2 regions of the Metabacillus hrfriensis genome follow, and region 2 is predicted to be linked to the other one. Evidence: riboswitches for the same ligand, from Rfam matches in the RefSeq annotation. Region 2 holds a riboswitch; the other holds the start of a gene.
What was found. Region 2 has a riboswitch for S-adenosylmethionine ahead of metK (methionine adenosyltransferase). Riboswitches for the same ligand answer to the same signal wherever they lie in the genome.

Region 1 (11,909 bases), 2.2 Mb from region 2:
GTTAAAGAAAGAACTGATTAAGTCACCAGTAATATCTTCTTTTTTCAATGGAAGAAGTTCTTTATTCATGCGCTGCATGAATTCACCTGAAGCAACAGCGCCTTCATTGTTAATCCCAAGATCAGATGCATCTGTGTTTTCGTTTCCGAAGATGTATCCGCCATATCCAGCGAAGAATGCATGTGCAAAGTAGAAGTTTGCAGGCTCCATCATGAAGCCGTATTTGCCGTCTCCAGCAAAGCCTTTAGATTGATCGAAAATTTCGTCAAAAGTTTCTGCAGGCTTGTCTACTAAATCTTTGTTGTAGTAAAGTGCATAAGTTTCAATTGCCATCGGGAATCCGTAAAGAGTAGATTCGCCGCCTTCTTCAGTGTAAGAAGTACCGCTGATTGCAGCAGGCAGGAAGCTTTCTTTGTACTCATCTGCTAAAACGTTTTCATAAATAAGACCAGCTTTAACCATGTTTCCTACGTGGTCATGAGGTGCGTGGAATACGTCAGCACCAAGGCCAGCAGGTCCGTCAACTTCAAGCTTTCCAGCAGCGTCAACGTGGTTTACTTCTTGTACTTCAACAGGGATATCGTATTTCTTTGTGAATTCTTCTGCTACATAAGATGCCCATTCAGCTTCTGAATCCGCGTTATCCCAAAGGACTAATTCTGCCCCTTCTTCAGGTGTTAAATCTACTTTTTCTTCTGTCTTTTTGCCGCCCTCTTTGTCGCCGCCTTCTGTTTTTGCCGGCTCTTGGCTGCTAGGCTTGCTGCATGCAACCATAACAAACATCAACAAAGCAATGAGAGATAAAGATAAAATCTTTCTCATAATTTCCCCACCTTTTATTTTGTTGTAATCTATTTCATTGCACTTAGTGCCCGAAGGCAATGCGCACAACTGAAACCAAAGTCTCATAGTCCAATAGTGAAAACGCTTCCTATCATTCTCAAAAAAAAACTGAAATCAACTTGTGAGCACAGTCTGCAATCAGTTGTGCAAACGTTTTCCCTACTAACTAATTTTTATTTTAAGATTGCCAGAATTAAAAGTCAATATTTTTTTCTAAATATATGCAAACGTTTTCCCAATGTTTTATAATGGGTACATATTCTAAATTTTGGCTAATGCAGGTAATCAATAGAATAGGATGAAAGTCATGTTTTCTATTTTTGCGTGTCTCTGCTGAATTCGCCTTAATCCATCATATTTATAAAGAAAAGAGAGTGAACATCTTGTTAAAAGAAGCCATCTACCACCGCCCTAAAAATCAGTTTGCTTATGCTTATGATGAAAAAACAATGCATCTCAGACTCCGCACAAAAAAGAATGACGCTGACGCTGTCAGTCTGATTCATGGCGATCCATATGAATGGAGCGAAAAAGGCTGGCAATTCAAACTGGATACGATGCATAAAAGCGGTTCGGACGAGCTGTTTGATTACTGGTTTGCAGCTGTTCAGCCCGAATACCGCCGGCTGCGGTACGGATTTCAGCTCTCTTCCGGAGAAGAAAAGCTCATTTATACAGAAAAAGGGTTTATGAATGAAATAACAACAGATGACACTGCTCCCTATTTTGCGTTTCCTTTTTTGAACAAGGCTGATGTCTTTAAAGCACCAGAATGGGTAAAGGATACAGTCTGGTATCAAATATTCCCCGAAAGATTTGCAAATGGAGATCCTTCTATTAATCCAGAAGAGACATTAGACTGGGGCAGCACGGAGCCGACGAGCGGCAATTTCTTTGGCGGAGACTTTGAAGGCGTTATCAAAAATATCGGTTATCTGAAAGAATTGGGCGTAAGCGGCCTTTATTTCACACCTGTTTTTAAAGCGTACTCCAATCATAAATATGACACAATCGACTACATGGAGCTCGATCCCCAATTTGGAGATAAAGAGACGTTCAAACGACTTGTTCAAACATGTCATGATAACGGAATTAAAATTATGCTTGATGCGGTTTTCAATCACAGCGGCTATTACTTCCCTCAATTTCAGGACGTGCTCGAACATGGAAAGGATTCCAAGTATAAGGATTGGTTCCATATTCATCAGTTCCCGCTGAAAAATGAAGATCATACATTAAACTATGATGCATTTGCTTTTGTAGAGAGCATGCCCAAACTGAATACTGAACATCCTGAAGTGAAGGAATACTTGCTTGAGGTTGGCCGTTACTGGGTTCGCGAATTTGACATTGACGGCTGGAGACTTGATGTTGCAAATGAAGTGGATCATCAGTTCTGGCGAGAATTCAGACAGGCGGTACGCGCTGAAAAAGAAGATGTTTATATCTTAGGAGAAATCTGGCACGATTCGATGCCCTGGCTCTTAGGCGATCAGTTTGATGCTGTAATGAATTATCCGTTTACTACGGGCACAATGAATTTTATTGCCAATGATAAAGTACGGGCTCAGGAATTCGTAAATATTATGGAAAGCGTGCTTCACTCTTATCCGAAAAACGTCAATGAAGTAGCTTTCAATTTACTTGGCAGCCATGATACTCCGCGCATCTTAAATACAGCAAAGCACTCCAAAGCGAAACTTAAGCTGCTTTTTGCCTATCAATTAAGCTTTATCGGCTCTCCTTGTATTTATTACGGTGACGAAATCGGCATGGACGGAGAACAGGATCCGGGCTGCCGCAAATGCATGATCTGGGATGAGGAGAAGCAGGATCGTGAGCTTTTCAATTATGTGAAAAAACTGATTGGCCTCCGCAAGCAATATCCTGTATTCGGAAACGGCGGAGATATTACATTTATTGAAGCAAACGATGAAACCAATCATGTCATTTTCACGAAACAAAACGAAGCGCAAAAAATGATTTCAGTCCTTAATAATTCTGAAACAGAGTTAACAGCAGCTCTTCCTTTTGATTTAAAGGATAAAAAATTAATCGACTTAATGACAGGCAAAGAATATGCCGCGCATGCAAAGAAACTGACTGTTGACGTTCAGCCTTACGAAATGGCATTTTTCTTAATTGAAGATTAATGGATAACTGGTAAGAATCATCATGATTTTTACCAGTTTTTCTTTCCCTATAGAATTACTAGACTTTATTAAGCAGATTTTACTATATTAATATATTTGATTTTCATCGATTCTTTTGCTATGATTTTATCATTCATCAGCTTTATGGAGTAATGCTTTTCAATAACCATTATGTTTTATTTTTTCAATAACTTTTGAAAGCGTTCACATTCATCTGCAGTTTTAACAATAGGAGGATTAAAAAATGAGTGAACACAACCAAGAACTTCAGCGTGGTCTTGAACCAAGACATATCTCACTAATGTCTTTGGGAGCTGCTATCGGAGTAGGTCTGTTTTACGGTTCTGCAAAGGCGATTCAAATGGCAGGCCCAGGGATTCTGCTTGCGTATGCATTTAGCGGAATGATCATGTTCTTTATTATGAGAGCACTAGGCGAGATGGCCGTGCATAATCCTGTAGCTGGTTCATTCAGCAGATATGCAAGGAACTATCTGGGACCGCTCGCAGGATACATTACCGGGTGGAACTACTGGTTCTTATGGGTGATTACATGTATGGCTGAAATCACTGCTGTCGGCATCTATATGGAATTCTGGTATCCTGATGTGCCAAGATGGATCTGGGCTCTGGCTGCTCTTGCCATTATGACAACGGTCAATTTTCTGGCTGTAAAGTTTTTCGGTGAACTCGAATTCTGGTTTGCTATGATTAAAATAGTCGCAATCATTTTTATGATCATTGTTGGATTTGGAATGATTTTGTTCGGATTCGGTAACGGCGGTGTCGCGACAGGCATCAGCAACTTATGGGAAAATGGAGGATTCTTCCCTAACGGCTTTACAGGTGTCCTGATGTCCCTCCAAATGGTTATGTTTGCTTATCTTGGCATTGAACTCATTGGAGTTACTGCAGGAGAAGTAAAAAATCCAGAAAAAACGTTAACAAAAGCAATCGATACTGTTTTTTGGAGAATTCTCATTTTCTACGTAGGCGCACTGTTTGTTATTATGTCCATTTATCCTTGGGATCAAATTGGAACACAGGGAAGTCCATTCGTTTTAACCTTTGAAAAAATCGGGATACCTGCAGCAGCAGGCATTATTAACTTCGTTGTTTTAACTGCTGCATTATCATCTTGTAATGGAGGAATCTTCAGTACTGGACGGATGCTGTTTAATCTAGCTGAACAGGGCGAAGCTCCAAAATCTTTTGAAAAACTCACAAAAGGCGGCGTTCCTGGTTTTGCTATTATGGCAACTGGAGGAGCATTACTGATTGGTGTTGTATTAAACTATCTTGTTCCTGAGAAGGTATTTATGTATGTAACAAGCATCTCAACATTCGGTGCAATTTGGACATGGTCAATGATTCTGCTTTCTCAGCTGAAGTTCCGTAAATCACTGAAACCAGGTGAATCGAAGAAGTTAAAATACAAACTGCCGCTATATCCTTTCACCTCATACCTTTCACTTGCATTTCTTGTATTGGTGGTTGGGCTTATGGCATTTTTCCCTGATACGAGAATTGCCTTAATTGTAGGACCTGCATGGATCCTGCTTCTTGTAGGGATTTATTACGGCAAAGGGTATCACAAGAAAAACGATAAAACATATGCCGATCATAAAATTAGTTAACTGTTCAGGAAAGAAGGCAGGCTGTTAATCAGCCTGCCTTCTTTCTATCCAATCAATCACTCTTCGGGACGCGGCCCGGCATCAATGCCTCTGCTTTCAACGGTCATAATCGGCCTGCAGGTTACATCGCCATTTACACGGATTTGACACGATAAACGCAAATGGTCTTCAACGCCTTTTTCTGCAAAGGCGTTTTTTTCTACATTCGTTAAATCCTCAAAATCACCGTCAAGAATTTCGACTCGGCAGGATGTGCATTTTGCTTTCCCGCCGCAGCGGTGAAGAATGTCAATTCCGTTATCCTCAAGGGCTAAAACGAGCTTTCTTCCCATTTCTGTCTCAAACGAGCCTTTCCCAGGAACATGTATTGTCGGCATTGTATCTCCTCCATTTTAAAGTAGTACCATCCTCACCTATTATCCGGCAATTTAATCAAAATTTCATTTCTTTCTTGAAACAATTTTGCGGTACTCAAGCGGGGATACACCTTCAAGACGTTTGAATATTTTAGTGAAATAAGCAGCGTCAGGGATTCCCACTTCTTTTGCAATCGATGAAATTTTGTGATCCGCAGTCGACAGCAGCCGCTTAGCCTGCTCCATCCGGTAGTGGGTCAAGTATTGAATTGGCGTCAGCCCCATCGTTTTCTGCATGCACCGGGTGATGTAATCCGGATGAAAATGCAGCTCTCTCGCAAAATCCTCCATTTTGATCTCTTCCATATAATTCTTTCTTAGAAACCTTAGAGTTTCCTCCACTACTTTTTCGGCAGCACTCGGTATTTGCAGAGACTCCTTTTGCAAATGAAGAATCAATTCTTCAAAGTAGATCTGCTGTCTTAAAGGATAATCAGGGGTCTGATGATTCATGCTGACCAAATTATCAAACAGCTTTTCTACAAAGTCTATATGTATGCATTCCCCAAAAGCAGGAATCTTAAAATGAAATTTAGATGGTTCCACGAAATCCCCGTCGACGGTTTGCACCTCTGCCCAGTTTTCATTTCCTTTATCATAAAGAGAAAATGGGCCCTCCATTTTGAAATGAGTCCAGTAAACTCTAGTATCCTCCCTGCAGGCTTTATGGCCATAATGCTCAAACCCCGGTATCAATATAAGATATTGTCCCTCTTTTATTATAAATGGCTGTTCATTTTCAGTTATATAAAGCTCTCCTGACTGAACATAAAGCATATCAAAAACGGTAAAAACTCGTTTAAAGTGTTTCGTTCCTTTTTTAAATATGGCATCTCCTCCTGTAATAAAAGTAGGAAACGGCGGAATATCAAAACCAATGTAAGTCATGCTGTTCTCCCTTTTGTCAGGTCGTATTTTTCCAAGAATGATCGAAATCATCTCTTTTTATTATATAAGATCCTATGTAAACTAGTAATGATTTTATAAGTGTTTTTCAGAAGGGAGTGCCCTGCTTGCCTCAAAAAATAAAAGATCGAAAATTGACATTATTCGCTCTTACTTGGCCTATATTCATTGAATTATTTTTACATATGCTGATGGGAAGCGCCGATACCATCATGCTTAGTCAATACTCAGATCATTCTGTTGCAGCTGTCGGAGTTGCTAACCAGATCTTGAATGTACTGATTGTCATGTTTGGTTTTATTGCAACTGGCACCATTGTTCTAATCACTCAAAATATAGGTGCAAATAACAATAAAAGTGCGCTTGAGATTTCTCAAATTTCGATTGCAGCCAATTTGATTCTCAGCATTGCGGTAGGATTGATTGTGATCATTTTCAGCGAATCCATGCTGAAAATGATGAATCTTCCTGCAGACTTGCTGCCAGAAGCTAACTATTATCTTCGCTTAGTAGGCGGGTTATGCTTCATTCAGGCCTTGATTATGACGATCGGTGCCGTTTTAAAAAGCTACGGCTTCACAAAAGACACGATGTACATTACAATCGGCATGAATATTCTGCATATCTTTGGAAATTATATTTTTATCTACGGGCCTTTTGGACTGCCGGTTCTTGGTGTTGAAGGTGTTGCATTTTCTACTGTTGCTTCTAGATTCATCGGACTGATCGTCATTTCTTATCTTCTTGTAAAACGAATTTCATTTGAACAAAAATTTCGGCAAGTTTTCAAACTCCCCGTATCACATCTTAAAAATCTGCTTAAAATCGGCGTTCCTTCAGCTGGTGAACATTTGTCATACAATGGATCGCAGATTGTCATAACCATTTTTATTACAATGATTGGAGCTGAAGCGTTAACAACAAAGGTTTATGCTCAAAATTTAATGATGTTCATTTTTCTTTTCAGCTTAGCCATCAGTCAGGGAAATCAGATTCTTATCGGGCAAATGGCAGGCGCCCGGGAGTATGACAGAGCCTATAAACGATGTATCAATACACTTTATTGGGCGATTGGAATGTCCACTGCAATTGCTGTTGTATTCAGTATTTCCACTGATTTCTTATTCGGAATCTTTACAAGCAATCCGGAAATTCTGCAAATTGGCGCGACCATTCTGCTGCTGACGGTTATTCTTGAACCAGGCAGGGCATTTAATCTTGTGATTATCAGCGCTTTAAGGGCAACAGGAGATGTCAAATTTCCTGTCTATATGGGAATTCTGTCGATGTGGGGAATAAGCGTTCCGCTCGCATACCTTTTGGGAATACATTTTGAATTAGGCCTTGCAGGAATCTGGGTGGCTTTTATAGCTGATGAATGGCTTCGGGGCATCCTGATGTTAATTCGATGGAGATCAAAAGTATGGGTGAATAAAGGATTTATTTTACAATCACAAAAAGCAGTATCATAAACCTGACTTAATCAGTCAGGTTTTTTTATGTTAGAAAAATTAACAGGAAACGAAATCGCTTCATTTATTTATAGTCTTTTCTCCCTATATTTTTTATTTAAATTTTCAGAAAAATACTTGATTTCTGCATATTCATGGCATATGATAATAAACATAACAACAAGTGTTATATTTCCTAACATCACTTTGAATCATCTCTCTGTCTTTGGTCTTATTTATTTCTTGTTCACCATTTTGAAAGAAGGAGCGTGTTTTATGGATGCTTTAGTGTTAATGGACAATTTGTGGGTAATTATTGGAGGAATATTGGTTCTGCTTATGCAAGGCGGCTTCATTTTACTTGAAGCGGGTTCTACCCGAATGAAAAATGCAGGCCACATTGCCGGCAAAACCATTTTCACAATCGGAATTGCATCTCTTGTCTTCTGGGCAGTCGGCTATGGATTTATTTATGGGGATGGCAATAAATTCATCGGTCTATCTAGTTTCTTTTATGGAGATGCAGCACCTGCACAGGACGGATTAACGACTTCGGTTGATTTCTTTTTTCAGCTGGCATTCGCAGCAATTGCATTGACAATTGCCTTCGGAGGCTTTGCAGAGCGTGCTAAATTATCAGCTTACGTAATCTTCGCAGTTCTATTTTCAGCCCTGGTTTATCCTGTTGTCGCACACTGGATTTGGGGAGCAGGCTGGCTGAAGGATTTAGGCAAACAGGACTTCGCAGGCTCTACTGTTGTTCATTTAACTGGCGCAATGGCAGCTCTTGCAGCTACAATCGTCCTTAAACCAAGGCTAGGGAAATACGGGAAAGACGGAACAACGAATCAATTATCCGGCCACAATCAAGTGTATACAGCATTAGGAGTTCTGATCCTTTGGGTTGGATGGTTTGGTTTTAACGCAGGAAGCACATTTGGCGTGTCAGACGGATTCTTTGGCTATGTAGCATTAAACACTCAGCTAGCCGCTGCTGCAGGTGCAGTTGCTGCAATGATTATTGTTCGAATGATGACAGGAAAAGCGGATATTCCAACAACCTTGAATGGCGCACTGGCAGGACTTGTAGCTATTACAGCATCCTGTGCATTTGTTGCTCCTTGGGCAGCTGTTGTAATTGGATTAATCGGCGGGGTCATTGTCTATTTCAGCATGAAGCTATTTGATAAAGCTAAAATTGATGATCCGATTTTCGCCCTGTCTGTTCATGGTGCTGCCGGAATCTGGGGAACTTTATCGACCGGCTTCTTTGCAACTCCGGAACTCGCAGAACGAAACGGCGGTTTAGCAGGATTATTCTACGGCGGAGGTTTCACTCAGCTTGGTGTTCAAGCGATTGGAATCGTATCATGCGCTGCTTACGCGTTTGTCATCTCCTACGTCATTTTAAAAGTGATGAAACAAGTTATGGGCACAATCCGCGTAACGGAAGAAGAAGAAATGATCGGACTCGATATGAGTGAACATGGCAGCTACGGCTATCCTGAATCATTTGCAGCTGTTGAAGAAAGCAATTCAGGTAAAAAGACTACGGCTTGAAAGAAAAGGAGAATAATTTCAGGAGAGGCTTTAGCAAAAAGATATTGAACAGCTCTTTTAAAGAAAACCACTTCCCATGAAGTGGTTTTTCTCTTTATTTCTTCTGTTCCATCCAATCGGGTTTTCCGAATCCCTGAAAGTTTTTATCAATTGCTTTTTCAAATCCTTCAGATTCAACAACTTCTTTAATATCCTTAGCAAGCTCTGAATCTGCATCTTTCGTATTCATCACTACACGATTGCGATGCACATCATTCATATTCTCGAGCTGGACGGAATCTGCAAGATTCATTTTCGCGGCTAAAGCGAAATTTCCCGGTACAGCTGACAAGTCTGTGTCTTCCACCGCTCTTGGCAATTGGGCCGCTTCTACTGGAACGAAGGTTAATTTTTTTGGATTTTCAGTCACATCTTTTTCAGATACTTGGATAGGACTCACATCTTCATTCAGCTCAACTAATCCTCCATCTTTCAAAATCTGAAGCGCACGCGCTGCGTTCGTTGGATCATTCGGAATGGCGACGGTCGCGCCCTCTTTCACTTCACTGAGTGATTTGACTTTGTCAGAATAGATCCCCATCGGAGCAGTAGGGACAGTAATCACTTCAGATAAATCCATTTTGCTTTGTTTTGCGAAGGTTTCCATATAGATTTTATGCTGAAACAGATTGGCATCAAGCTCATCATTGCCGAGCGCCTGATTTGGCTGAATGTAATCATTAAACTGAACAACTTCAACCTCGTATCCTTTTTCCTCAAGTCCCGGTTTGATCGCCAGTTCAACCATATCCGTGTACGGACCTGCCGATGCTCCAATTTTGATGCTTTTCTTTTCTCCATTTGAGCCTTCTGCTCCGCATGCAGATAATACTCCCATTACAAGTACAATAAGTGCTAAAACTGTTTTTTTCATTTGTTCTCCTCCTTTTTTTACACAAAAAATTCCCCTTTCATTCAGAAAGAGGAATCGTATGTATGACGACTTATCTTCCAGAATGAATAATCATTCTGCAGGATTTAGCACCGTTCCATTTAAGGAGGTTGCCGGACTTCGCAGGGCCTGTTCCCTCAGTCTCTCTTGATAAGCAAGCTATTAAATTCGAATATCTGTATAATATACTCACAGCTTCATTCTGTCAATCATTATTTTAGAATAATCAAAAAAGTGTGATGCAGACAGATAAGAATCTATTAATAAATACTTTATTTTGCCATACCCTTATTTGATTAAGCTGAAAAACGCAGTATTTTGTGATTTCTCATTTTATTAAGTTAACATGCCCTCTTATTAGCCTAGCCGAAAATCTTGGATACTCATTGAGAGCGTATGATTCCTCTTTACAGGCTTAATCCTGGATTTGGATACTCATAGAGTGCGTATGTTTCCCCTAAACAGGCACAATCCTGGATTTGGATACTCATTGAGTGCGTATGATTCCTCTTTACAGTCTCAATCCTGGTTTTGGATACTCATAGAGAGCGTATGTTTCCCCTAAACAGGCTCAATCCTGGTTTTGGATACTCATAAAGAGCGTATGTTTCCCCTAAACATTCTCACTCCTGGTTTTGGATACTCATAGAGTGCGTATGATTCCCCTAAACATTCTCAAACTTGGTTTTGGATACTCATAGAGTGCGTATGATTCCCCTAAACAGTCTCAATCCTAGTTTTGGATACTCATAGAGAGCGCATGATTCCCCTAAACATTCTCAAACTTGGTTTTGGATACTCATAGAGTGCGTGTGATTCCTCTTTACAGTCTCAATCCTGGATTTGGATACTCATTGAGTGCGTATGATTCCCCTAAACATTCTCACTCCTGGTTTTGGATACTCATAGAGTGCGTATGTTTCCCCTAAACAGTCTCAAACTTGGTTTTGGATACTCATAGAGTGCGTATGATTCCTCTTTACAGTCTCAATCCTGGTTTTGGATACTCATAGAGAGCGTATGATTCCCCTAAACAGGCTCAATCCTGGTTTTGGATACTCATTGAGTGCGTATGTCCCCTAAACATTCTCAATCCTGGTTTTGGATACTCATAGAGTGCGTATGATTCCCCTAAACAGGCACAATCCTGGTTTTGGATACTCATAGAGAGCACATGATTCCCCTAAACAGTCTCAATCCTGGTTTTGGATACTCATAGAGTGCGTATGTTTCCCTTAAACAGGCACAATCCGGGTTTTGGATACTCATAGAGTGCGTGTGATTACTCTTTACAGTCTCAATCCTGGTTTTGGATACTCATAGAGTGCGTATGATTCCCCTAAACAGGCTCAATCCTGGTTTTGGATACTCATTGAGTGCGTATGTTTCCCCTAAACAGGCACAATCCTGGTTTTGGATACTCATTGAGTGCGTGTGATTCCTCTTTACAGTCTCAATCCTGGATTTGGATACTCAATGAGAGCGTATGATTTCCCTAAATTGGCTCACTCCTTGGATCTGCGGACAACCTTCAAACTTAATCCTTTTTATAAAGATCTTCTTACTGTTTAATAGGTTACAGCTATATTTCTGCGCGCTCACAAAAACAAAAAGCCAGCTTACTTCAGCTGACTCTTTAAGATTCCTCGATATTGATTCTGTACTTTTCAAACCAGACATGAATCTGCGCAAGGTGTGCCAGCAGCTGTGGACCTGTCATAAGCTGTCCGTACCAAGGCGCCTGAAACGCATTGCCTTCTGATTCGATAATATCGTTCAGCGCTTTTTTATCAAAAAAGACGTGAAGGGCAGAATCCTGGTTTTTCGTCAATGACTGAAGCCAAGTTTTTACGGCTTTTGTATAGTGAGGATTATGTGTTTTTGGATACGGGCTTTTTTTACGGTAAAGGACTTCTTCCGGAAGCACGCCTTCTAATGCTTTGCGGAGAATTCCTTTTTCCCGGTTTCCATGCATTTTCATATCCCATGGAATGTTCCAAACATACTCTACGA
Region 2 (11,909 bases):
TCAAGGCAGGTGCAATGATGTTTAAAGGCTTAGAAATCAGCTCCATTGCTTTGCTTGGCTTATACACGAGCCCAAGACATGGAGAAGATAAAATAACACCGTTAATATGCTGGTGCTTTTCCTGCATTGCCCGAATAACAATCAGGCCGCCCATGCTGTGGCCTAAGAGAAAAAGCGGCAGACCAAGCTTACGGGCTTCGTCCACCCATACATTAAATTCGATAATATACTCATCAAATGATAAGATATGCCCGCGCCTTCTTGTTGATGTACCCTGGCCCGGCAGATCCCCCATAATGACATGGTACCCGGAGCACTTCCACATTTCAACGAGCCAGCGGTAACGTCCGTGATGCTCTGCTGCACCATGGACAATCACAATAACACCCTTAGGATTAGGATCTTCACATTCCCATTTCCACATGATCTTGTTCACACCTTTCTTTCAAGAAAATAAGTTTTAGTTTGCTATAATAACGATGCATACATCTTACATATATAAAGGAGATTGAAATTTATGATATACCCTTATAAAGAAAGCTTTCCGCAAATTTCAAATTCGGCATTCATCGCAAACTCCGCTGTGGTTACCGGTGACGTCATAATAGGTGATGAATCAAGCATTTGGTTTAATACAGTAATAAGAGGCGATGTTTCTCCGACAATTATTGGCAGCAGGGTTAATATACAAGATCAGTGCTGCCTCCATCAAAGCCCTGATGCGCCACTAATTATTGAAGATGAGGTGACTGTCGGCCATCAGGTTATTTTACATAGTTCGATCATTAGAAAGCAATCATTGATCGGGATGGGTTCCATTATACTCGATGGGGCCGAAATAGGCGAAGGTGCTTTCATTGGAGCCGGCAGCTTAGTCCCTCAGGGAAAAAAGATTCCCCCAAATACACTTGCATTCGGCAGGCCTGCAAAAGTAGTCCGCGAATTAAATGAGGAAGATCGAAAAGACATGGAGCGCATTCGCCGCGAGTATGTTGAAAAAGGTCAATATTATAAAAAGATCCAGGAAAACCAAGAATAAAATATTCTCTCTCTTCATATAAGTTAACACCGGGAAAAGGGTGTTTTCATCTTTCTGACTTTCCGTGAAATTGCTTTCGTCTGCGGTTTCACGGGTTTTTTTTACCTTTCTTTGGCTGCAGATTCCCCCCATGATTTCCCGCTTATATTTTGTAAATTATTTACTTGTAAATTTTACATTTCCTTATTATTTGCTAAATATTTGTGTTTTACAATGTGGTTAAACAGTGTTGAAAAGGAGCATCCGATTGATGACCAAAATAATGGAAAATATGTACGATTTCGAATGCAGATTGTTCCGCAGTGTAAACCGTCATTTCGACCGGAAATTTATGAATTGCTTTTTCAGAAGCATTACACATGCAGGCGGAGCCACCTTCACGATTTCAATTTGCCTGCTGCTTATCCTAATAACAGGCGGCGAAACACGCTTGGCGGCAATCGCAAGTGCCGCAGCCTTACTCATCAGCCATCTGCCGGTAGCATTTGTCAAAAAACGCTATCCGAGAAAACGCCCTTATCTTGCTTTATTGGAAACAAAAGTTACCGCTAATCCGTTAGAAGATCATTCTTTTCCATCAGGACACACGACAGCCATTTTTTCAGTCATTATTCCATTTATTTTTATCCTTCCACAGGCAGCCATCCTGCTTCTTCCGCTTGGAATCAGCATCGGGGTGTCTAGAATGTATCTCGGCCTGCACTATCCCTCTGATGTACTGGCGGGTTGTTTACTCGGCACTACCGCAGGTATGACTTGTTTTCTTCTTATAAATAAATATTTCGGAGCTTCTCTAATTCTCTAATTTCGTTTCTGAACTTGAAATAAACTCAGGCTGCTGTAACTGATTTATGGAGGGATAAGATGAAAATTGCGATATTCACAGACACATTTGCACCAGATGTAAATGGTGTTGCGAGAACGTTAAAACGTCTTACCGATTATTTAGAAAGCAAAGGCCATGATTATAAAGTATTTGCTCCCGAAAGCACAAAAGAATCTCTTTTTTCCAGTCATATTCACAGGTTTGCAAGCTCATCTTTTTATTTGTATCCGGAGTGCAGACTTGCCTGGCCGAACATGCTGCAGGTAAAGTCAGAGCTCATCAGATTTAAACCTGATATTATTCATGTGGCCACTCCTTTTAACATTGGTCTATGCGGACTGCATTATGCCAAAAAATTAAATATCCCCATAGTCGGTTCTTATCATACAGACTTTGATCAATATTTAGAGTTTTATGATCTGCAATTATTCTCAAAGCTCTTGTGGAAATATATGCTTTGGTTCCACAGGCCTTTACAGAAAATCTTTGTCCCATCTGAAGAAACAAAACAGCAGGTTCTAAATCAGGGATTTGAAAATGTTCATATCTGGTCAAGAGGTGTAGATTGCCAATTGTTCCATCCCAACTATTTGCGTAAAGAAATCATCCAGGAATATCAAATAAAAGAAAAATTCATTTTATCTTATGTCGGCAGACTCGCCCCGGAAAAAGATGTTCAGACATTAATGAAGATCTCTCATCAGCTACCTGAACACTTAAGGAGCAAAGTGCACTTTTTGATTGTGGGAGACGGGCCATCTAAAGAAGAAATGATGAAAGAATCACCGGATAACATGACGTTTGCAGGCTATGCAAGCGGTGAAAAGCTCGCAAAAATATATTCAGGTTCAGATCTATTCATATTTCCTTCACCGACTGAAACCTTTGGAAACGTTGTTCTTGAATCACTTGCTGCCGGAACTCCTGTTATAGGGGCAAATTCCGGCGGAGTTAAAAATATTATTCAGCAGGGAAAAACCGGCTATTTATGTGAAACAGGGTCTGCCGCCGAGTTTATAAGTGCCATTGACACCCTTTTGCAAAATGACGCCTTGAGGTATCAGATGGGAATGAGTGCCCGTGCTTATGCCCTCAGTCAAACTTGGGACAGCATTTTTGAAGGTTTACTGAGTGCCTACAGCGAGGTACTGGATCAGCGTGAATTCATACGTTATGCATAAGATGAACCGCCCCATTCACGCAAGGCAGCACAATCAGACTAAAACAATTTTGCAAATAAAAAAAGCTTGCAAAGACGTCTCCGCAAGCTGCCTCTTCAATGCGCAAGAGGCTTTTTTATTTTGCGGTCAATTGTGCAGCATCATCAAAATGGTAGACATTTTCGATGAACACCTGGTGCCAAATCATAAACGTTAAAACAGTCCATATCTTCCTGCTGTGATCTGCCTCTCCCATATAATGCTGATCTAATAATTGTGCGGCATACGATTTATTAATGAGATCTCCCGTCCCGCTCTCCCATATGATCACTTTTGCCCAATCATACATCTCATTTTTCAGCCAATTCCGTATCGGAACAGGAAAACCCAGTTTTTTTCGATTGAGAACGTGCGGCGGAACAATGTCCCGGACAGCCTGGCGAAGCAGATATTTCGTTTCGCCATGTTTGATTTTTAACTCATGCGGAATGGTTGAAGCAATTTTAAAAACTTCTTTATCCAGGAAAGGCACCCTTAGTTCCAATGAATGCGCCATTGTCATTTTGTCTGCTTTCACAAGAATATCCCCTTTGAGCCAGGTCATCACATCAATATATTGCATTTTCGAGATGCTGTCTAAATGACTGACATCGTCATAAAGGATCCCTGTTATATCTGTTGGATCAAAATGAACATCTGCAGAAAGCAATTCATGTTTTTCGGCAGATGAAAAGATGTTGGCATTTCCAATATACCGATCTTCTAAAAGGGTTGTCCCCCTCTCAATAAAGCTTTTTCCTTTCATTCCTTCAGGAAAAACCGCAGCCAGCTGTTTTAATCTTTGCTTAAAGCTGTGAGGAAGATGTCCAAAGACAGATAGATCTTGAGGTTCTTTATAAATATTATAGCCTGCAAAAAGCTCATCTGCTCCTTCCCCAGATAAAACGACTTTCACCTGCTTGCTTGCCTCACGTGCAATAAAATAAAGAGGAATAGAAGCCGGATCTGCCACTGGATCATCCATATGCCAAATGATTTTTGGAAGCTCCCTCATAAATTCCATATGATCAACGGTATAGGAAAAATTCTCAACGCCAAGCGCATCCGCTGTTTCTTTTGCTATATCGATTTCGCTGTAGCCTTCTTGCATAAAGCCGACAGAAAACGTTTTAAGTGAAGGGTGAAATTCCTTCGCAATGGATGCAATAATACTTGAATCCACTCCCCCCGACAGAAAAGATCCAACAGGCACATCGCTTCGCATATGGACTTTGACCGAATCAATTAAGGCATCCTGAATTTTTTCTTTGAGCCTGTTTTCGTCAGTTGGACGTACGGGCACAAGTTTCGGTTTCCAGTACCTTGTAAGCTCTAGTGCTTCTCCCGTTTTTTTTGTAAAGAAATAGCCTGGAGGCACTTTCTTAATATGCTTCTGCATCGTGCCTGGGTCCGGTACATATTGAAAAGAGAGATAGTGCTCTAAGGATTCTTCATTAATAAGAGGATTTGGAAGATAATCAGTTAAACTCTTAAGCTCCGAAGCAAAAAGATTCATTTCGCCGTTTTCTATGTAGTAAAGAGGCTTTATTCCAAAGTGATCTCTCGCACCGAATAAAAAGTGTTCCTGTCTGTCCCAAATAAGAAATGAAAACATTCCTCTTAAAAGTTGAAGCGTTTCCTGGCCATAAATGCAATAAAGCGCAACAATCACTTCTGTATCCGTATCCGTTTTCAACTTAAATCCATGGGAAAAAATGATTTCTCTGAGCTCAATATAGTTATAAATTTCACCGTTAAACACAATATAGTAGCGGTCATCAGATCCATAAGCCATAGGCTGGTGTCCGCTTTTAACATCAATAATGCTTAACCGCTGAAAGGCCAGAAGAACCTGCTCATCTTGATAAATTCCGCTGTCATCCGGACCTCTGTGTTCTATTTTTCTGCTTGCCTTCTCAATGAATGTATTAAATAAAAGATCTCTCGTTTGTTTACGATAATCAATAATTCCAACAAATCCGCACATCCTATTCGCCTCCAAAAGTGTCTTTCCACTTATAAAACGAAGACTAGTAAGAGATTGTTGCATTTTTTTACAAAATTAAACAAAAATCCCGATTTTTTTCGACAAAAAAAAGGATGAGAGCTGCATACAGCAGTATTCTCATCCTTTTTTACTTATTATCGGTTTAAAGCCTGTTCTTTAAGAGCTTCTGCTTTATCTGTTCTTTCCCATGGAAGGTCAAGATCATTACGGCCGAAGTGTCCGTAGGCAGCTGTTTGTTTGTAAATTGGACGGCGAAGATTCAGCATGTTGATGATTCCTGCCGGACGAAGGTCAAAGTTAGCACGAACAACATCCACTAACACATCTTCCTTCACTTTCCCTGTTTCAAATGTATCGATCGCAATTGATACCGGCTGAGCTACACCAATTGCGTATGCAAGCTGAACTTCACATTTATCAGCAAGGCCAGCTGCTACAATATTCTTAGCTACATAGCGTGCTGCATAAGCTGCAGAGCGGTCAACTTTTGTTGGATCTTTACCAGAGAATGCACCGCCTCCGTGACGAGCATACCCTCCGTAAGTATCAACGATGATTTTACGGCCTGTTAAGCCTGCATCGCCCTGCGGTCCGCCGATTACGAAACGGCCAGTCGGGTTGATGAAGTATTTTGTATCTTCATCAATTAATTCATTCGGTACAACCGGGTTAATTACATGTTCTTTTACGTTGCGCTGAATTTGCTCCAATGAAATTTCAGGGTGATGCTGAGTTGAAATAACAATTGTATCAATGCGAACAGGCTTGTCATTTTCATCATACTCAACTGTTACTTGAGTTTTACCGTCAGGACGAAGGTACGGAAGAATTTCTTCTTTGCGGACTTCTGTTAAACGGCGTGCAAGTTTGTGAGCAAGTGAGATCGGCAGCGGCATTAATTCTTTCGTTTCGTTATTTGCAAAACCGAACATCAATCCTTGGTCACCTGCACCAATAGCTTCAATCTGCTCATCTGTCATTTTTCCTTCACGTGCTTCAAGCGCCTGATCAACACCCATCGCGATATCTGCTGACTGTTCATCAATTGAAGTAAGTACTGCACATGTTTCTGCATCAAAACCATATTTTGCACGAGTGTAGCCAATTTCTTTAACCGTTTCGCGAACGATTTTTGGAATGTCTACATAAGTAGAAGTTGTAATTTCACCAGCAACCAGAACAAGACCTGTTGTAACAGATGTTTCACAAGCTACACGTGCATTTGCATCTTTTTCTAGGATTGCATCTAAAATCGAGTCAGAAATCTGGTCACAAATTTTATCAGGATGACCTTCAGTTACAGACTCTGAAGTAAACAGACGACGTTGTTTAGTCATTAAAGTTTTCCTCCTCAAAAGGTTAGATGATACGGAACTCATTCCCTTTCATATTTTGACCATTTGGCAAAATATTTCAGTTGGCATGTTTTAGGAGAATCCACGAGTACTTTCAGGCAAAATATATTTGAAATAAAAAATCCTTTCCCGCGAGGAAAGGTTATTTACTAAAATCGTAGCCTTTCGCTCTTATCGATCAAGGGCTTTCGCCTTGCATCAGGTTAGCACCTTTGCTCGCAAAAATTCACGAAAATGAATTTTCAAGATAAAGCAGGTTGCTGGGTTTCATTGGGCCTGTCCCTCCACCAGCTCGGGATAAGAGAATCCGTTCAAGGACATATAATATCGTATATTTCCTTCAGGTGTCAACAAAAACTGACAAGGTTTTCGCATAAGATTTTTCAGAACCCTTTTTATATGATTCCACAAAATGCCGAAATAAAAACATTCCTATTATATATGTATCATTTTCATCAAAAACGTTTCTAAAACCGTTCCATTTCATCAATTTGTACGTAGAATAAGTTAAATAGTATAGACTATTCATTTTAATGTGTTATACTAATTAAGAAGAATCACTTAACATATAGTTGAAAATAATAATAGAAATATAGGTAAAGGATGGGTATGGGATGAATTCAATTGAAATTACAAATGAGCTTGATGTTTTACTTAAAGGGGAAAATGCATTTCATAACTTATCAGTTCCCGTTCTTGTAGAGAAAGTATTAGAGCGCAAAGAAGGTACATTAACTTCAACGGGAGCAGTCCGTGCAACAACTGGTACTTACACAGGACGTTCACCTAAAGATAAATTTATTGTAAAAGAAAATTCAACAAATGACAAAATTGAGTGGGGTGCTGTTAATCAGCCTTTCTCTGAAACGGCATTTGAAAAATTGTATTTAAAAGTTCTTTCATACTTAAAAGACCGCAATGAGCTTTTTGTTTTCAAAGGCTTTGCCGGAGCTGACGCAAAATACCGCCTGCCGATTCAGGTTGTAAATGAATTCGCCTGGCATAACCTTTTTGCACAGCAATTATTCATTCAGCCAGAGAGCGGAGATGAGCTGATTCAGCATGATAATCCATTCACGATCGTGTCTGCACCAAACTTTAAAGCAGATCCGTCAGTAGATGGAACAAATTCTGAAACTTTTATCATCATTTCTTTTGAGAAAAGAACGATCTTAATCGGAGGAACGGAATATGCAGGAGAAATGAAAAAATCTATTTTCTCTGTCATGAATTACCTTCTTCCTGAAAGCGGTATCCTGCCGATGCACTGCTCTGCAAATGTTGGTCAGGAAGGCGATGTGGCCCTTTTCTTCGGTCTGTCTGGAACAGGAAAAACAACCTTGTCTGCTGATCCTAAACGCAAATTAATCGGCGATGATGAGCACGGATGGTCAAATGCCGGTGTTTTTAATATCGAAGGAGGCTGTTATGCAAAGTGCATCAACCTCTCACGTGAAAAAGAACCTCAAATTTTTGATTCAATAAGATTCGGGTCAGTGCTTGAAAATGTAGTACTTGATGATGACACAAGAATTGCTGACTATGACGATACCTTCTTTACTGAAAATACAAGAGCGGCCTATCCCCTTGAAGCAATGGATAACATTGTGAAGCCTAGTATTGCAGGCCACCCGCATACGATTGTCTTTTTAACTGCTGACGCATTTGGAGTTCTTCCTCCTATCAGCAAATTAACAAAAGAACAGGCCATGTACCACTTCTTAAGCGGCTATACAAGCAAGCTTGCCGGAACAGAGCGAGGCATTACATCACCTCAGGCTACATTCTCTACGTGCTTTGGCTCGCCTTTCCTGCCGCTTCCTGCTACTGTTTATGCCGAGATGCTCGGCCAGAAAATTGATGAGCATCAGGCAAATGTATTCTTAGTCAACACAGGCTGGACTGGCGGAGAATACGGAACCGGCAAGCGCATGAAATTGAAATATACACGCGCAATGGTTCAATCCGCTCTTGAAGGTGAATTAGACAACGTGGAAACTGTTACAGATGAAAACTTCGGACTGAAAATTCCAATTCACGTTCCTGGTGTGCCGGATGAAGTGCTTCAGCCAGTTAAAACTTGGGACAGCATAGATGCGTATAATGAAAAAGCAAAAGAGCTTGCAGGCAAGTTCAAACAAAATTTCAAAAAGTTCAATCACGTTTCAGAAGAGATTGAAACTCTTGGCGGACCAAAAGTATAACACTCCAAAACTCCAAAAGCTATGCCACACACTGGCATAGCTTTTTTTGATGTATCACAGCTCTCTTGATAAATTGGAAAAGAGCTCAGTTTGAATCATTCTGACGTTTTTCCTTTTTTCAAGGCAGATCCATATGATAAAATTGTATAAAAAAGTAAATCAATCATTTCTTTTAAGGGGGTGATGTTTTGGCGAATTCAGTCCGTTTGCCAGATTCTGCAGCGTCTCATGCAAAGCCCGGCAGTAAAAAGGCGATACTTTGCATGGGGCGGACACTTATTTAAATCGCCCGCATCAGCGTTTGCCTTTTTAAGTACTGCGGCTTTGCACCTTATTTTTACGATTACAAATAAGGGGCTGGCAGAAATGAAATATATGAACGCAAACGCTATTTTACCTGAAGAACTGATTGCAGAAATTCAGCAGTACATTCAGGGAGAGACCATCTACATCCCGAAACCGGAAACAGCTCACTATAAGTGGGGCACCCGGTCCGGAGGAAGAAAAGTGCTCGATGACAGAAACCGTTCGATTAAGCGCAGTTTTAAAAGCGGCAAAAAAATTCAGGAATTAGCTGAAGAATTTTACCTTTCAGCTGAAACAATCAAAAAGATTGTCTATACGAAATAAAAGCAAAAAGCACTGATGATCCAAAAGATGATCAGTGTTTTTTTATAGATAAGCAAATATAAAATTTTGCTCATTGATGTTTAGCTCCATTGCCCAACTCCTCGGCCAGAACAAATCCGCTTTTCTTATGCAGAGTTTGATTCCTATTCATTTTAACCATATAAAATATATAACTGTTCTTTTATTATAGAATTAAACCTTTTACTATTATGGCCTGAATGGAGGATCTTGCAATGGAACCATTTATAAGAAGCGACCAATACAACTATATTAAAGCGCAGACACAACTGCTTGTGAATGGGTATGGAACGGTTAATGACCCAAACGTGTTAAAGGCCTTAAAATCTCTTGCACAGGAAAGGACGTTCATGTTATTCGACGAAATTGGACCTGAAGAGAATGATCTGCTCACACCCATAAATGATGTCAAAGACAAATCTGATGCGGATGTCTTTCTATCTCAAATAAAACCTTTTGTTATTCCATTTAAAAAAGTAACCGAGCAAACTATTAAAAAGCTGTTTCCTAAAGCTAAGAAAATAAAGGCTCCTACATCATTAGAAGAACTGGATTATACTGAAATTTCTTACTTGAGCTGGCATGATAAAGGATCAGGGAGACAATATATAATAGCCCCTCAAAACAATAAGCTCACAGGCTTGCAGGGGACGTTCAACAGCATCAATCAAAAAGGCATCTGTACGATTTGCAACCGGTTTGAAGAAGTTGGGATGTTTACTGCAGAAATTAAAGGGAACGAACCTGGAACTTTCATTAAACGCGGAAATTACATTTGCCAGGACCCTCATAGGTGCAATCAGAATATCACTTCATTGACGAAGTTAAATGATTTTCTGTCCTGGATGAAAAAATAGTTCTTGTAACCAAGGTGATCGTAATGAATGGGGGAGAAAAGAATGAATGAGCTCAATGAATTATTCAGAAAACGAATCGGCTTTCCCGAAAACGCAAAAATCACTTTTCGAGATTTGGACGAAATTCTTGAAAAAACGGCGAAAGCCATTCCTTTTGAAAACTTATGCATCATAGATAACAAGACTTTAGAGATCAGCAAAGAGAACTTAATTTCTAAAATGCTGATCAGTAAACAAGGCGGTCTTTGTTATGAGCTGAATCCCCTTTTTTATTTTTTCCTGATAGAAAATGATTTTCATGCAAAATTGGTCAAAGGGATTGTTTATGATCATGCTGCAAAAGACTGGAGCAGGACCGGCAATACCCACGCTGCCATCCTCCTTATGGAAAATGAACAAACCTATCTAATAGATACTGGGTTTGGGGGAAATCTGCCGCTTAAACCCGTTCCTTTTAATGGTGAAATCATTTCCTCTAAGAACGGGCAATTCAGAATTATGAAGACTCCTGATCTGCAAAAAGATTACTGTCTGGAAATGAAGCTGAAATATAAAGATAAGGAATGGAAAAAAGGATATGCTTTTGATTCTGAAAGCATTTATATGACTGAACTGAACAAAATTCAAGAAATCATCCGTGATTCAGCGGAATCAACTTTTAATAAAAATCGCCTGCTGACAAGATTCACTGAAAATGGAAACATCACATTGACCGACACATCCTTTACACAGTCTGTGAATGGTGAAGTGAAGAAAGAATCAATAGACAAAGCAAGTTTTGAATCACTTGCTGAAAAATATTTTAACATGTAGTAAAACACAAAAAAGCTGCCTGCCGGCAGCTTTTTTCGTATGAATGTTAATTTGTAGATTTCAGTGCAATCAGCTGATAAGTCAGAATGGTTTTAGAATCAGAGAGCTCAAGTTTTTTAATCAGAGCCTGTCCGCTTACTTCCCCTTCTTTTGTTTTTCTGACTTCAACGGGAATCTCCAGCGGATAAATGCGATAGCCCTCTTTTTCGAGAGAAAAAAGATTCTCTTCCAATCGGTTTTCTCTCCCTTTTGTCACGATCATCGTGTTCAATTCTAAAGGCATACCCATCTTAATCACTCCTTTTTCATATACAGTTATTTTAACATATTCATTTAGCCCGATTCCCGATTTTATTGTTTTTTCATCCAAGAAGTCAGCTCTCGTACTACTTTTCTGTTAACGGCAGGAGGAAAATAATGTGTATATTCCTCAAAATACATCGTATCTGCTCTTTTTCCAAGTTCTCCAAGTCTTTTTTCAAGCAGATAAGCATGTTCGACTGAAACGTTTTGATCATGAGCGCCATGAATAATAAGAATTGGAGCCTTTAATGCACCAAGTTCATACAGCGGAGTTCTCCACTTGTATCTTTCAGGATATTTTGAAGGTGTCCCCCCTATAACCCGCTTCATCATTCTACGCAAATCTTCCCGTTCCTCGTATGTAAGAGCCATATCAGAAACACCGCCCCATGTAACTAATGAACGGACCTCAGGATCTAAAATTCCAGCAAAAAGCGCCATTACTCCTCCCCTTGAAAATCCGAAGACATGGATTCGTTCCTTATCAACTTTAGGATGGTTTTTTAAAAGCGTCAGAGCATGCAGCGCATCGTACCTGTCATCTCCGGCGAAGTCTTCATTCCCTTCTCCTCCCTGATTCCCCCGGTAAAATGGAGCCATAACGACAAAGCCTTCTGATGCAAATTGTACAATTCGTCCGGCTCTGACCTTGCCTAC

Region 1: linked by a shared signal. The riboswitch ahead of QLQ22_RS05660 (MetQ/NlpA family ABC transporter substrate-binding protein) and the one ahead of metK (methionine adenosyltransferase) in region 2 are both predicted to bind S-adenosylmethionine.

Annotation. Positions count from the first base shown of each region.
Region 1 is NZ_CP126116.1:1,142,554-1,154,462, reverse strand. It holds gene QLQ22_RS05695 (sugar ABC transporter substrate-binding protein) at 1-822, opposite strand, end outside; gene QLQ22_RS05690 (glycoside hydrolase family 13 protein) at 1,227-2,996, shown strand; gene QLQ22_RS05685 (amino acid permease) at 3,241-4,632, shown strand; gene QLQ22_RS05680 (2Fe-2S iron-sulfur cluster-binding protein) at 4,689-5,009, opposite strand; gene QLQ22_RS05675 (helix-turn-helix transcriptional regulator) at 5,073-5,936, opposite strand; gene QLQ22_RS05670 (MATE family efflux transporter) at 6,062-7,426, shown strand; gene QLQ22_RS05665 (ammonium transporter) at 7,682-8,965, shown strand; gene QLQ22_RS05660 (MetQ/NlpA family ABC transporter substrate-binding protein) at 9,060-9,878, opposite strand; SAM riboswitch class I at 9,946-10,053, opposite strand; gene asnB (asparagine synthase (glutamine-hydrolyzing)) at 11,533-11,909, opposite strand, start outside.
Region 2 is NZ_CP126116.1:3,986,381-3,998,289, forward strand. It holds gene QLQ22_RS19805 (alpha/beta hydrolase) at 1-424, opposite strand, end outside; gene QLQ22_RS19810 (gamma carbonic anhydrase) at 518-1,039, shown strand; gene QLQ22_RS19815 (phosphatase PAP2 family protein) at 1,290-1,844, shown strand; gene QLQ22_RS19820 (glycosyltransferase family 4 protein) at 1,904-3,046, shown strand; gene asnB (asparagine synthase (glutamine-hydrolyzing)) at 3,162-5,051, opposite strand; gene metK (methionine adenosyltransferase) at 5,207-6,409, opposite strand; SAM riboswitch class I at 6,596-6,731, opposite strand; gene pckA (phosphoenolpyruvate carboxykinase (ATP)) at 7,042-8,631, shown strand; gene QLQ22_RS19840 (CD3324 family protein) at 8,998-9,261, shown strand; gene QLQ22_RS19845 (FusB/FusC family EF-G-binding protein) at 9,495-10,136, shown strand; gene QLQ22_RS19850 (arylamine N-acetyltransferase family protein) at 10,179-10,949, shown strand; gene QLQ22_RS19855 (DUF2584 domain-containing protein) at 10,996-11,238, opposite strand; gene QLQ22_RS19860 (alpha/beta hydrolase family protein) at 11,301-11,909, opposite strand, start outside.